DNA from 2 places in the Vibrio sp. SCSIO 43133 genome. Region 1 is predicted to be linked to the other one. Evidence: predicted binding sites of a transcription regulator. Region 1 holds the regulator's gene; the other holds the start of a gene.
The links. The regulator PurR, encoded in region 1, represses purine synthesis genes. The targets are predictions, from matches to a motif close to TNANGNAAACGTTTNCNTNA.

Region 1 (7,601 bases):
CTTCATTATTCTTGTACCTGTGGTGAGCGAGAAATTCGCGCCATAATCCACTTAGCAATCAGTGGAAATAATCCCAACAAGGCAAATGAAGCTAAAACTGCTGGGGAAACGATACCTGACAAACTGTTAATATTGGCGAGCTGTGTACCGGCATTTAAGTAAACCGCAGTTCCAGGCAACATGCCTAGCTGGCTCACTAAATAGTACTTTGACACTTTAATTGGTGTTAAGCCCATTAATAGGTTGATTAAAAAGAACGGAAATACCGGAATCAATCTTAGCGAGAATAGATAAAAAGCCCCGTCCTTTTCTACACCTTTATTGATAGTTTCTAACTTTGAACCGAACTTGCTTTGAACCCAGTCACGCAATAAAAAGCGACTACTCAAAAATGCAATGGTTGCACCAATGGTACTAGCAAAAGAGACAAGAAGAAGGCTGGTCCAAAAGCCAAATAAAGCGGCACCTAGTAACGTAACGACTGCAGCTCCCGGAATTGAGAATGCGGTAATGGCAATATAGGCAAAAAAGTACACTAATGCGGCAGTAACAAAATTCTGACTGATATATTCGCTGAGTGCAGCTTGCTGAGCCTGAGCATTTTCCAGTGTTAAATATTGTCCAAAATTAACACCTAGAATGATAATGACGGCGAGAAGTGCGATTCCGAGTATTAGCTTTTTGCTCATGATGCTGTCCTTGTGACGACTCTGTATTAGTTTAGTAGACAGGGCGTGGATAGATTTACTTTCATCATAAACTAAAAAAATCAGCCGTTAGGCTGATTTTTTGTATAGAGCGATAAGGGCTAGTTTATAAGACTGGCCAATTCTTCTCTTTTATTTTGCGGAATCACGGACCAGTGCGTGCCATTAATGGCACCCTCTAGCGCCCAAAGTAACTCAAGACCTACAGTATTTGAGTGAGTTCGTTGGATTGCTTTAAAAGCCTCCACAGAACCTTGCTCTTGCAGATCGTATACCGATTCAATTCCAGCTTTCTTAAGCATACGCTCAGTAGCCAGTCTTAAATTAGGTAAATCTTTGAGTCGATTGGGTTTTGTTTCCGACTGTTGCACTTTTTCTGTTTTTGCGAACTCTAAGGCAGAGCGAGCATGAGTCAAGATAACATCCTGATCTTGCCAACAGTCCTCAGGGAGTGCGAAATACTTAGTGACAACGGGGAACCCACGCTTCTTATAAACGTATGGCTTGTAGCCAAGTTGCTTAAATTTAGCGATCGTCTGACGGTTAGTTCTGATATGTAATTTGTTATTCACTGCTAATGCAAACATGGTATCGTCAATAAAGATACCAAATCCACCAAACATAGAACGAGACTTAACTCTTCCAAGCTGAGCGAACAATTGCATCGAGTTTTTTAGTATAGGATTGTCCATGCTTATTCTTTTCTCGGTGTTATTGATTGTGTCACCAAAATCAGGTCCGAGAGTATAGCAAACGGGTGTCAGCCTTCTGTTAGCGGTAAACCAAAAGAATGCTAATACCTTTGCCATCGGTAACCCCGCTACCTATCAAATAAATTTGGTTTAGGCCGGTGGCTTTGCGTCCCACCCTTTCAAGTGGTTTGCCCTGTGCGTGACATATTTAGAATAAATGAAAATGACTCACATCTATGACGGTTGTATGGTAAAAGTGTGATATTGCTTCAGATAATCGATTGGGATTTGTGCGGGAGAGTGTGTCGAAACAAACAATAAAGCGTTCAGTTTATTGGATGAGGATCAAAAAAAAGTGCCTAGAAAGGCACTTTTTTCAGGATTATGTGAGTTTTTTGACAGAATCACGTTCTACAATCTCAGGGTGCATTTCGAAAATGCGTTTTTCGTGACCTTTATCTTTGATTCGTTCTAGAAGAATCTCAAACGCATTCTTACCTACACGACGCTTCGGTTGGTGCACTGTTGTTAGTGGTGGAGAGAAATACTCAGCCAATTCGATATTGTCATAACCGATAACGGAAATATCTTCTGGAACTTTTACACCTAATTGTTGCAGGCGACTCATTAAACCGAATGCCATGGTGTCGTTGAAGCAGAATACGGCAGTTGGACGAACTTCCATTGCTGCAATACGGTTAGCGGCAATCACGGCCGTATCACATTCGAAGTTACCTTCTAAGATTCGGTCATCTTTCATCTCGATACCCGCTTCCGCTAGAGCACGCTGATAGCCGACAATACGCTCTTGGCAAACGGCTTTCTCTAGGTGTCCGCTCAAGCATGCAATGTCAGTATGACCGTTATCGATCAGATATTTAGTTGCGAGATAGCCGCCTTCTTCCGAGTTATCAATGATCTTGTCGGCTTGAGAGCTTTCTGGGCCCCAGTCCATAATCACTTTCGGAATATCTGAATGACGGTCTAGCATTTCTAGTAGCTCTTCAGTTAAGTCGGAGCACATAACCAAAATGCCATCAACACGTTTTTCTGCGAGCATGCGAATATAGTCGCGCTGTTTCTCGTAGACACCACCCGTGTTACATAGGATTAAAGTATAGCCTTGGCGATAGCAGTAGCTTTCAACACCGTCGATGACTTCCGAGAAGAACAAGTTTGTAGATTGAGTGACAAGCATTCCAATCGTTTTGGTCGAGTTACATTTCAAACTACGAGCAACCGCACTTGGTGCATAGTTAAGTTCATCTACCGCTGCCATCACTTTTTCTTGTGTGGCTTCTGCTACAAAACGAGTTTTATTAATTACGTGAGAAACGGTGGTCGTTGAAACGCCAGCCAGACGGGCGACATCTTTGATTGTTGCCATAGCTATATCCTTTTATCGCGGAGTGCTATTAATAGCCAATACCGCTTCGAATTCTGGAAGCCAATATATGGGTTCCTAATAAGTAGTGCATTCTGAATGAAAAAACCGCTTTTCAGCGGTTTGGTTCAACAGTTCGACAGATTATTATTGTGCTTGTTGAATACCAAAGCGGCTTTTGCATTTAAACGGCGGATTGTAGTCTTCCCCATTGATACAAGCAATCACTTATACAACAAATTTATAGATAAGGCGCACTTTTGTCTGTAACGGTGAGTGATAAACAGTACATGCGCCTCAAAATCTTAGGCTTGATCACCTTTTAAGTAATCAAGATCTAGCTTGATGAGTGCTTGAAGTACTGTTGATACCGCGGCGTAAAAACCAAACTCATCGTGCTGCTGACATTTAGTCACGAATTGTGGCACCCAAGTTAGCAGGTGTTGTTCAATAAACTCTGCTTGCTGCTCCATCGCCTCATTCATGTGAGCTTCTGACTCTAATTCGTTGGAACGAATAATGAGGTTCCCGAGAAAATCGAGCTCAATAGCCAAATGATCCGCTGGTTCGTTTAAGTTTTCAGTTACCGCAATATTATGCTCCGCAAGCAACTCTGACATCACTTGAGCGGGTTTGTCGTTTAACAGACCTGACTCACCAATATATAAAGAAGCATAAGGTAGCGCCCCATGCTTATCTGTTTTCAAAAACAGATCACAAAAATCAGCAGACAACTCAAGTTGGGCATCTTCTCTTACTTGCAGTCTGTTTAGTGCGTCGACCATAGAGGCGATAGGAGCTGATAGTGTTGGGTTTTCACCCAGTCCGGTAAGGAAAGCGCGTATATCTGGGCTTTGATATTGCTCGAGTTCTTCTGTGGTTAGTTCTCTAGCAAAGAGGCTCGAAAGCCACCAGTATAATTCAGCACGTTGTTCGTTAAATGCTTTGATTTCTTGCATTTTCTTATCTCCAAAAGTGTTATCTCTATTTTAGCTAATAAAGATGAACAACAGTAATCATTGATGTGAAAAAAAAAGACGAAAAATGAAGGGTTGTGAAGACATGGTCATGTGGAACAAGGTTTTTGGATAAATCTCTGTTGCATATCTGAAGTTAAGATTTCTATTTGTTTTGAATCAAGAAAAAGCAAGTTTTCTTCAATTCACGTCAATGTAGGCTAGAATTGTGACTAATTATGAATAGAATGACTCTGTCATTGAAAGATTGAGATAGAAAGACATGAAATATCACGTACTAGTAGTGGAAGATGATGTCGTTACGCGCAGCAAACTAGCGGGTTACTTCGAAAGTGAAGGTTACTTGGTGAGTGAAGCGGAGAGCGGCGAACAAATGCGTCAGATTCTACAGGAAGCCAGCATCGACTTGGTGATGTTAGACATCAACTTGCCGAAAGAAGATGGACTGATGCTAACGCGTGAATTAAGAAGTCAATCGGATATTGGCATCATTCTAGTGACGGGTCGCACAGATAGTATCGACCGTATCGTTGGTTTGGAAATGGGCGCAGATGATTATGTGACGAAACCATTCGAATTGAGGGAACTCCTAGTCCGCGTCAAAAATTTGCTATGGCGTATTTCTCTAGCCAGAAAACAACCTATTATTGAAGAATCGGTGCAGAATGAGAACTTGATTTACTTTGGTGAATGGGTGTTTGACAAGCAACGCCGTTCGCTAAGTAACAATGGAGAGCCAGTAAAACTCACTAAGGCAGAGTACGAACTCTTAGTAGCACTATCGGCATATCCTAACCAGGTACTTAGCCGAGAGCGTATACTTAATATGATTAGCCATCGAGTTGACGCGCCAAACGACCGCACTATTGATGTTTTAATTCGTCGCATGCGTGCGAAGATGGAGCTGGATCCGAAGAACCCACAGATTTTCATTACTGTTCACGGTGAAGGGTATATGTTCGCCGGTGATTAGCTTTCTATTCTGTTGCAATCATGACATAAAGTCCGTTGCAACTAGACTTTTTGAATAGTCGAAAAAAACGCCTCACTTTATAAGTGTGGCGTTTTCTTTTGTGCCTGACTTTTATTGAGCGTTTGCGGCTTCTTGCGGTTCTTCAGGAGCAAGCTGCGCTTCAATGTCTTGCTCAGTGATCTTATCTACACCCTCAGAAGACTCTAACTCAGAAACGGAAGGTAAAAACTCTTGGTTACCTTCGTTAGCCACCCAATCACGAAGGTTTTGCCATATTAACCCCATGGTCTCGTGCCAGTACCGCTCAGTTTGCTCCAAGTAGCGAGATGATGGCGTATATTTCTGCCATGCTTGCTCGATGTCTTTTTGTGCTAGGAAGTTAGTTGGCGCCGGGAGTGGGTTTAAGCCTGCAGCTTCAAATTCGTGCATAGCGCGCTTCATATGGCTAGCTGACGTCACCAAAACCAGCTTCTTATTTTGCACGAATCCAGCAGCTTGTCGGGCTTCTTCCCATGTGTCTTTTGCTGTTTCCAACAAAATGATATCCGGTTTAGCAATACCTAAAGCAAGGGCAACTTTCGCCATGGTTCTAGCGTGACTGACACCGGTACCACCATCATAACCAGATAGAATTAATTTAGCGCCTGGATACATTCTGAGAATTCGGATACCTTCACTTAAGCGCATTAATGAAGCTCGGCTCAGTTCTGAAGTGGGCGGAATTTGGTCGTCGACCACGTGCCCACCACCAAGGACCATCACGTAGTCGATGGTTTCATTAATGGGTAAGAACGCACTGTATTGGCGCTCAAGTGGCATTAACAGGCGGCTAGATAAGGGTTGGAATGAAATAAGAAAAGTCCCACACAGAGACACGAGAATAATCACGCTTCCTAGTTTACGGCGTGCCGTAAACATGATGAGAACTAAGCCCAAGAAGCCAAGAATTAACATGGCAGGTAAAGGCATTAGTAATGAAGACACAACCTTTTTCAGCTCAAACATAGAATAATAGTCCGAAAAAACACCACTTAACGCTAAAAAAGGGAGTTGCCCCTTTATTCCTGTCACTTATATGACAGAATAGCTGTACAACTGGTTATCTTAACTCAATATACCGTGATGCAAGACCGAAATTTCGACGATATCGCCCACAAATTTGCAAAAAATATTTACGGCTCAGAGAAGGGTGAAATCCGCCAAACTATTGTTTGGGAAGACTTAACCCAAGCTCTCGCTGCGCTGGATGATACAAGAAAAAAACTAGAAGTTTTAGATGCAGGTGGTGGATTAGGGCAAGTTTCGCAACGAATTGCTGAGAGAGGACACAAGATCACATTGTGTGACCTCTCTTCTGAAATGCTCAAGTTGGCCAAGGCAGATGTTGAAAAAAACGGGCTACTCTCGCAATATCGCTGGATACATAGTCCAGTACAGCGTATTGCAGAACATATGAGTCAACCAGTAGACCTGGTGTTGTTTCATGCCGTTATGGAATGGTTAGCTGAACCTAGACCCGCTCTAGAAGCGGTTTTGCAGCAAGTGAAACCTGGTGGTATCGCTTCTGTCATGTTTTACAATCATCATGGATTGGTATTTAAGAACGTCATATGTGGCAATATTCCTCATGTACTTGAAGGCATGCCGCATAGAAAAAGATTTAAGCTTCAGCCACAAAAAGGGCTGAAGCCAGAGGAAGTGTATCAATGGATAGAGGATGCGGGATTTGAAATATGTGGCAAATCTGGCATTCGTTCATTCAGTGATTACATTGGCAATATGCAATACATGGGAGACTACACCGCTGAAGATGTTCTAAAAATAGAACAGCAGCTGTGTCGCCAAGAACCCTATCTCTCCATGGGCCGATACATACATGTATGGGCGAGGAAAAAACAATAACAGGAAAGACCATGAGTGATAACACTCTGATTGCAGATGACCGACCGATTGATGAACTTGTCGGCTGGGTCAAACAGCATGATTTTGCATTGAATCTTTCCACTGAACGGCTGGCATTTCTCATATCCATTGCGGTATTGAGTAATGAAAGATTTGATGAAGAACTTGGGGAAGGGGAACTGCATGATGCGTTTAAGATCGTCACCCAACAGTTCGAGCAAACGGGCGAAGCGACCGCGTTTCGTGCCAATAATGCAATTAATGAATTAGTTAAACAGAGGCTGCTAAGTCGTTTTACCAGTGAGGTAAACGATGGCGCGAGCATCTACCGTCTCAGTCCACTTGCGATTGGCATTACGGATTACTACGTCAGGCATCGTGAGTTCTCCAAGCTCAGACTCTCTATCCAGCTTTCAATGGTGGCGGATGAAATGGCGAAAGCCATTCTCGCGGCTCAAGAAGGCGGAACGGTTGGTCACTGGCGCAAGAACGTATTTGGCGTTTTGAAATACTCAGTGGGTGAAATCTTCGACCAGATTGATTTGAACCAACGAGTTATGGATGAACAGCAGCAGTCAGTCAAAGTGCAAATCGCAGAGCTACTCAATAAAGACTGGCGAGAAGCAATCAACAATTGCGAAGCTTTGCTGTCTGAAACCTCCGCGAATCTTCGTGAGCTTCAAGATACTCTGCAAGCAGCTGGGGATGAGCTACAAACTCAAATTCTAGATATCCAAGAGATCGTCTATGGTGACGATGAGCTTGAGTTTGTGGGAGAGGCGCTCTTTGGGTTGCAAATGAAGCTGGATCGAATCATTAGCTGGGGTCAGCAAGCGATCGATTTATGGATTGGTTACGATCGTCACGTACATAAATTTATTCGTACTGCGATCGATATGGATCAAAACCGTGCATTCAGCCAAAGACTTCGCCAGTCAGTAACTGACTACTTTGATGCGCCATGGT
Region 2 (7,601 bases), 420 kb from region 1:
AGTCGACATGGAAGCACCAAGCAACTCGCTCGCGCAATAGCGCGAGGAGTTGAATCAGTCGAGCAATGCCAAGCCATTCTGCGTACAGTGGAAGAGTTGACGAAAGAGTCAGACTCAAACAGTGGCGATCCGATTGTCTCCATCAAGGATCTAAAGCAATGCGACGGTTTAGCTATGGGGAGTCCAGTTTGGTTTGGCAACATGGCTGCTCCTTTGAAGCACTTTTGGGATCAAACCACCAGCTTATGGATCGCTGGAGACCTAATCGATAAACCCGCTTGTGTGTTTACCTCATCATCTTCATTGCACGGCGGCCAAGAAAGCACCGCCATGAGTATGCTACTTCCTCTGTTACACCACGGAATGATGATTTTAGGTATTCCCTATAGTGAGCCACAGTTGCATACCACGACAACCGGTGGAACGCCTTACGGAGCATCACACGTAGCAGATTCAAGCACACAACTTAGTATTGAAGAGTCAGAGCTAGCTTTTGCGTTAGGAAAACGCTTGGCACAAACCGCCAGAAAATTGAAGTAATGGAATCATGATAGCAATCCCTTTTAAAACCAAAACCATGCGCATCTTTGCACTGGCAGCCAACTTAGCATTGCTAACTTGGGTCACTGTTTGGCACGGCTATTTGTCTCCACACCCTCACATTAGCCCCACTGCGATTACAATCGCTTGGATGATTCCGCTGCTATTACCATTACCGGGTATTATCGCGGGAAAACCTTATACCCACGCTTGGGCGAACTTTGTGTTGATGTTGTATTTTCTGCATGCACTAACACTGCTTTATGCCGATGAAGGAGAACGTTGGCTAGCATTAGTAGAACTTCTGCTCACCTGTTCGGCCTTCGCAGGAAACATCCTCTACGCCAGATTAAAAGGAAAGGAGCTTGGACTTAAACTGCCAAGACTGTCTTCGGTAGAGAAAAAGGAAAAGCAACGCTTCGAAGAGTAGGCTTTGAAGAAGAGTAGGTTCTTGCTTCAAGACCAAGAAAAAAGGAGGCATTGCCTCCTTTTTTAATCTGTAAATCTACATCTCAGCTAATATAGCCATTCAAAAGTCAGTTGTGGCTTAGCGATTAGGCCAGATGTAGACACTGTAGACTCTGATGAGTCCGTAGCCACATTAACCTCATCAACTGACGACACTGTTGCTGGTTCAGCGGTATCGGGCTGAGCTGGAGTATTCGCCTCAGGATTTGCCGTTGAGCTATCGACTTCAGGTAAAGTCGCAGGTACGGCAGTAGGGGCAGGCTCAACCACAGTTTCTTCCGGCAGAACTTCAACCAACTTGACTAAACCAAGCTTAAGTACTTCTTGTTCAAATGACTCAATCGAACCAAGTAAGTAAGCTCTGATAATGACTTCATCACCTTTAACTTCAGCCACTTCCACTTTCGCCGTCGAAGCTAAGCGCCCTAATGCACGTTCCAGAGTAAAGAACGCATCTGCACTCTTCATACCGGTAAAAGACACAGTAACGGTGCCTGCACTTTCGCCGCTAATCACTGTTGCATTTTTAGAGGCGTAATAGTCACTGACTTGATCGATAAGGTTAGCCATTGCAACGCCACCTGACGCTGAACCAGTGATAGGCTCTAACTGGTTTCGACCTAAGGTTTCTGGTGCTTGGTCGTATAGTGTCCAGCGTAAACTACTACCTTCAGCTCTTACAACCATCACCGCATCTACAGGATAACGCTGAGTTGCTTGTGATATTGGGCCAACAAAGCCTCCCCACAAATCTGTTGGTTGAATTCCCGTCATGTCATCAAAGTCGCCAACAGGGAACGTTACTGGAAGCCCACGTCGTTTCGCTTCTTTTCTTAACTGATTCGCCGCTTCAGAATTGGTATGCTCCCAAGTGATAGCGCGATCCCGACCATCATCTTCAACCAACCACACCATGACATTGGCGCGCTCAATTGGCCAAGACGACAAATCAGCTTGCTTCAATAGGGTGTTAATTTGCTCACTATTGAATGTCATTCTTAATGCTTGCTCACCATTTAGCCGCGTGTAACCCAACTGTGTAATGAACTGAGAGCTCTTGCCTAGTGCTTTCTTTACCACGGGATTAGCCGCAGCTTTCGAATCACCACTGGCTTTAATGAGTACTTCCAGCATGCCTTGCTGGCGAGCCACTTCATCAGCGTTCGGTTCTTCAGAATTCACCACCACTTCGGTCGAGTAAATATCAACCTTGGTCAGTGCATAAGCTGGCAGTACAAAGACTGTTGCCAACAACCAAGCTAAATAACGCATAAGCATCCTAAATTACAAAGATATAAGTCGAAATGATAAGCAAGTATGAGTTCAGGAGCAAGCCAAGTGCTTCAAGGTTTGGTTAATATTTTTTGCCACAGCCCCTATCCATCAAGATCCAAAGCACGATATCTGGCCTTGTATAGAAGTTTTACTAACAAATAATCCAGATTTTTTACCAAGATCATTAAGTAATCGATTGCAAAGTGATATTATCGCGCCAATTTGCCCAAAGCCCTTGGGTGAAACTTCTATTTGCTTGGATATCAAACTATGAAAACTATCTTACAAGGTTCGCAAATGCTATTCGTCGCGTTTGGTTCCTTAGTCCTAGTACCGCTGCTTACTGGGTTAGATCCTAACGTTGCTCTGTTTGGAGCTGGTGTGGGCACACTGTTGTTCCAATTAATCACCCGTCGTAGCGTTCCTATTTTTCTAGCGTCTTCTTTTGCTTTCATCGCTCCGATCATGTTCGGTGTTCAAACTTGGGGCGTCGGTGCCACTATGGGTGGCTTGATGGCCGCAGGTGTTGTTTACGTCATAATGGGTGCCGTTATCAAAGCAAAAGGCGTGGAGATCATTCACAAGCTATTACCGCCTGTTGTAGTAGGCCCGGTTATTATGGTGATTGGTCTTGGCCTAGCGCCAGTTGCTGTAAACATGGCATTGGGTAAAACTGGCGATGGCGCCATTGAACTCGTCAACGGTAATGCCGCACTATGGATTTCGTCAATTTCGCTATTAGTGACTATTGCTGTCAGTGTCTTTGCAAAAGGTTTCCTTAAGCTTCTGCCTATTTTCAGCGGAATCGTGGCGGGATATGTCACTAGTTTAGCATTTGGTGTCGTTGACTTTACTCCTGTTGTTCAAGCGTCTTGGCTGTCGATGCCAAACTTCACTACTCCCGAATTTAACATCAATGCAATTCTGTTCATGTTACCTGTTGCGATTGCACCAGCGGTTGAACACGTTGGTGATATGCTAGCCATCTCGAACGTTACTGGTAAAGATTATTTGAAAAAGCCAGGGCTTCATCGCACCATCACAGGTGACGGCGTAGCAACAATCGCAGCCTCTATGGTAGGTGCTCCGCCAAACACGACGTACAGCGAAGTTACCGGCGCTGTGATGCTAACCAAAGCGTTCAACCCAGTTATCATGACCTGGGCGGCAGTGACTGCGATCGTCTTAGCATTGGTAGGTAAACTTGGTGCTATTTTACAAACCATCCCTGTTCCTGTGATGGGCGGCATCATGATCTTGCTGTTTGGATCTATCGCTACCGTAGGTCTGAATACACTGATTAAGAACAATGTTGATTTGCATAAATCCCGCAACTTAGTGATTGTCGCTATCACATTAGTATTCGGTATTGGCGGCATGGCATTTGGTATTGGCGACTTCAGCCTTCAAGGTGTGAGTTTGTGCGGTATTGTGGCGATTGTTCTTAACCAGATTCTTCCTCATGACCTAGGTGAGAATAAAATGGTTGATAACGCTCAAATGGAAGATTAATTGCTCTGAACGCAAAAAAAGGCTGACACTTGTCAGCCTTTTTCTTTTTAAATCATCAGACTCTTAATTATTGAGTACCGAAAATCTTATCGCCAGCATCACCTAGACCTGGAACGATGTAGCCTTTGTCATTCAGACACTCATCGATAGCAGCAGTATATAGCTCAACATCTGGGTGGGCTTTTTCTAGTGCTTCGATGCCTTCTGGAGCAGCAACAAGAACCAAGACTTTAATTGCTTTACAGCCTTTTTCTTTCAGCAGGTCGATGGTGGCAATCATAGAACCACCCGTTGCTAGCATTGGATCAACAACTAGCGCAATACGCTCGTCGATGTTTGACGCTAGCTTGTTGAAGTAAGGTACCGGCTCCAATGTTTCTTCATCACGATAGATACCAACAACACTGATACGTGCGCTTGGCATGTGCTCAAGCACACCATCCATCATACCTAGACCAGCACGAAGAATTGGCACTACAGTCACTTTCTTACCTTTGATTTGGTCTACTTCAACAGGACCATTCCAACCTTCAATAGTTACTTTCTCAGTTTCAAAGTCTGCGGTCGCTTCATACGTCAACAGGCTACCTACTTCTGTAGCAAGTTCACGGAAACGCTTTGTGCTGATGTCCCCTTCACGCATCAAACCCAGTTTGTGCTTCACAAGAGGGTGTTTAACTTCAACAACTTTCATGTCCTACTCCGGCAATTTTTAACAAAACCTGCAAATTATACATGGTTTCTTTTGCTATTTCAGTCAAGATTATAGGTTAATGGTGTTTTTTCCGCATATTTACTCGCTTAAATCTGCCTATATCAACAGATTACCCTCACTCAAAAATAGTTTGTAATTTCTTACGCAAACGTTTTCCTTTTTGTTTAAACCCCTGTTAGAATAGCGCCGCTTTTCACATCCATTTATTTATCGAGGACTGTCCCGTGAGCGGAAACAACACTTCCCTAAGCTATAAAGACGCTGGTGTAGATATTGATGCTGGTAACGCATTAGTTGACCGTATTAAAGGCGCGGTTAAGCGCACTCGTCGCCCTGAAGTTATGGGAGGCATCGGTGGATTTGGTGCTTTATGTGAGCTGCCAACTAAATACAAAGAGCCTGTACTCGTATCTGGAACAGACGGTGTCGGTACCAAACTGCGCCTAGCTCTAGATATGAACAAACACGACACTATCGGTATCGATTTGGTTGCGATGTGTGTGAATGACTTGATTGTTCAAGGTGCAGAGCCATTGTTCTTCCTCGACTATTACGCAACAGGCAAACTGGACGTAGACACTGCAGCTGATGTTGTATCTGGTATCGCTGAAGGTTGTATCCAAGCTGGTTGTTCGCTGATTGGTGGCGAAACGGCTGAAATGCCTGGTATGTATGAAGGTGAAGACTACGACGTTGCTGGTTTCTGTGTCGGCGTCGTTGAAAAATCAGAAGTTATCGACGGTACAAAAGTCGCTGCCGGTGACGCACTTATCGCGGTTGGTTCAAGTGGTCCACATTCAAATGGCTACTCTCTTGTACGCAAGATCTTAGAAGTATCTGGCGCAGATAAAAACGAGATGCTAGGTGAACGCACAATTGGTGAACACTTACTAGAACCGACGAAAATTTATATCAAATCAGCTCTGAAAATGATCGCTGAACACGATATCCATGCAATCTCACACATCACAGGTGGTGGCTTCTGGGAAAATATCCCACGCGTACTTCCTGAAGGAACAAAAGCTGTGATTGATGGCAAGAGCTGGGAATGGCCAGCAATCTTCAACTGGCTACAACAGAAAGGTAATGTTGATACATTTGAGATGTACCGCACCTTCAACTGTGGCGTAGGTCTAATTGTTGCTCTGCCAAAAGATCAAGCAGAGGCAGCAGTTGAACTATTAAAAGCTGAAGGCGAAAACGCATGGGTAATTGGTGAGATCGCGACTGCACAAGCTGGTGAAGAGCAAGTAGAGATCAATTAGTTTCATGAAGAATATTGTTGTTTTAGTTTCAGGAAATGGTACCAACTTGCAGGCGATTATTGACGCTTGTGAGTCCACCATCGAAAACGCCAAGGTTCGAGCGGTATTCTCAAACAAAGAGTCCGCTTTCGCCTTAGAACGTGCACGTAAAGCAGGAGCGGAGGCTGAGTTCCTTGATCCAAAATTAAGTGAAACACGTGAAGCGTTTGATGCTGAACTGATGCGTCGTATTGACGTGCACAAACCTGATTTATTGGTCTTAGCAGGCTACATGCGTATCTTAAGTGGCGAGTTTGTACGCCACTACATGGGACGAATGATCAACATTCACCCTTCACTGTTACCAAAATATCCAGGTTTGCACACACATCAACGTGCAATTGATAACTGTGATGAACACCATGGCACCAGTATCCATTTTGTTACTGAGAAGCTAGATGGTGGTCCAATTATCTTGCAAGCTAAAGTTCCGGTATTCGATGATGATACAATTGAAACACTAGAACAGCGTGTTCAAAGTCAGGAACATAAGATCTACCCGCTGGTTGTAAAATGGTTCGTCGAAGGCCGCTTATCTATGGATGGTAGCAAAGCGATGTTGGATGGTTTAGAACTTGGCCCTCAAGGCTACGCAGACAAATAACCCTCTAACTCACAACGAGTCAATATCAAAAAAGCGAGTGATTCCATCACTCGCTTTTTTCTTATGTTCCAGTTTGATGTGGACTTATAACGGCTCAGTAGGCGCTTGGCTTGCAGGCTTTGCCTCCGCAAACTCCACGTCTTTTAACTCATCAACATTGCTGGCGACTAACTCCCCAAAATGAAAAAGGTTAAACTCACCCGGCTTCATTCGATGCCAACTCTCATTACTAGTCAGCGGTTGAGTCGCAACAACCGTCACCACATCGTTAGGTGTTGTCTCTTCGTGGAAGTTAATCGTCACATCTTCATCAAGTAAAGTCGCTTTACCAAATGGGGCTTTACGCGTGATCCAGTACAAATGGTTAGTGCAATAGGTCATCACAAACTCACCATCACTCAACAGCATGTTGTAGACACCGTATTCTCGCAACTCATCACAACATTCGGAAATGTATGCGAACATCGCCATCATGTCTTGCGGTGGTTCAGGAAAGCGCTCATCCAATTTTCGCAGCAGCCAGCAAAATGACAATTCACTGTCAGTTTCGCCAACTGGACGAAAGTGACCAGTTTCCAGCCCTTGATAGTCACTGAGCTGACCATTGTGTGCGAATGTCCAATAGCGCCCCCATAGTTCACGCGTGAATGGGTGCGTATTTTCTAGATTAACCTGACCACGGTTCGCTTGTCGTATATGACTAACAACTGCACGACTCTTTATCGGATAGTTTTGAACCAACTCCGCTATTTTAGAATCACAACTCGGTTGCGGATCTTTAAAGGTTCTAAAACCTTTCCCTTCATAAAAAGTTATACCCCAGCCATCTTTGTGAGGACCGGTGTTGCCACCCCGTTGAATCAAACCGGTAAAGCTGAAACAGATATCTGTTGGCACATTTGCACTCATGCCAAGCAATTCACACATTGAGTTCCCTACTCTTTTTCTTCCACAATAATGTCACTAGTAAACTGAGATTATTCCATCTCTTTTTCAATCAATTGAATCACAATATGAATGATCTTGATGTGTACTTCTTGAATTCGATCCGCATAACCAAAATGCGGTACGCGAATCTCAATATCAGCAACACCTGCCATTTGACCACCATCTTTACCGGTAAGGGCAATTGTCTTCATGCCTTTTGCCTTGGCAGCTTCAATAGCTTTCAAAATGTTGCCAG

Region 2: the regulator PurR is predicted to act here: its motif matches at 4,651-4,670, upstream of purM (phosphoribosylformylglycinamidine cyclo-ligase).

Annotation. Positions count from the first base shown of each region.
Region 1 is NZ_CP068024.1:2,394,633-2,402,233, reverse strand. It holds gene JKJ11_RS11345 (putative signal transducing protein) at 1-6, opposite strand, end outside; gene JKJ11_RS11340 (TVP38/TMEM64 family protein) at 6-689, opposite strand; gene JKJ11_RS11335 (TfoX/Sxy family DNA transformation protein) at 809-1,399, opposite strand; cyclic di-GMP riboswitch class I at 1,515-1,602, opposite strand; gene purR (HTH-type transcriptional repressor PurR) at 1,782-2,786, opposite strand; gene torD (molecular chaperone TorD) at 3,089-3,742, opposite strand; gene torR (two-component system response regulator TorR) at 4,023-4,733, shown strand; gene elyC (envelope biogenesis factor ElyC) at 4,845-5,738, opposite strand; gene cmoM (tRNA uridine 5-oxyacetic acid(34) methyltransferase CmoM) at 5,853-6,635, shown strand; gene mukF (chromosome partition protein MukF) at 6,647-7,601, shown strand, end outside.
Region 2 is NZ_CP068024.1:2,818,177-2,825,777, forward strand. It holds gene wrbA (NAD(P)H:quinone oxidoreductase) at 1-540, shown strand, start outside; gene JKJ11_RS13270 (DUF2069 domain-containing protein) at 548-970, shown strand; gene JKJ11_RS13275 (DUF2066 domain-containing protein) at 1,057-2,280, opposite strand; gene JKJ11_RS13280 (uracil-xanthine permease family protein) at 2,554-3,795, shown strand; gene upp (uracil phosphoribosyltransferase) at 3,863-4,489, opposite strand; gene purM (phosphoribosylformylglycinamidine cyclo-ligase) at 4,735-5,775, shown strand; gene purN (phosphoribosylglycinamide formyltransferase) at 5,780-6,418, shown strand; gene JKJ11_RS13300 (class II glutamine amidotransferase) at 6,503-7,345, opposite strand; gene lpcA (D-sedoheptulose 7-phosphate isomerase) at 7,396-7,601, opposite strand, start outside.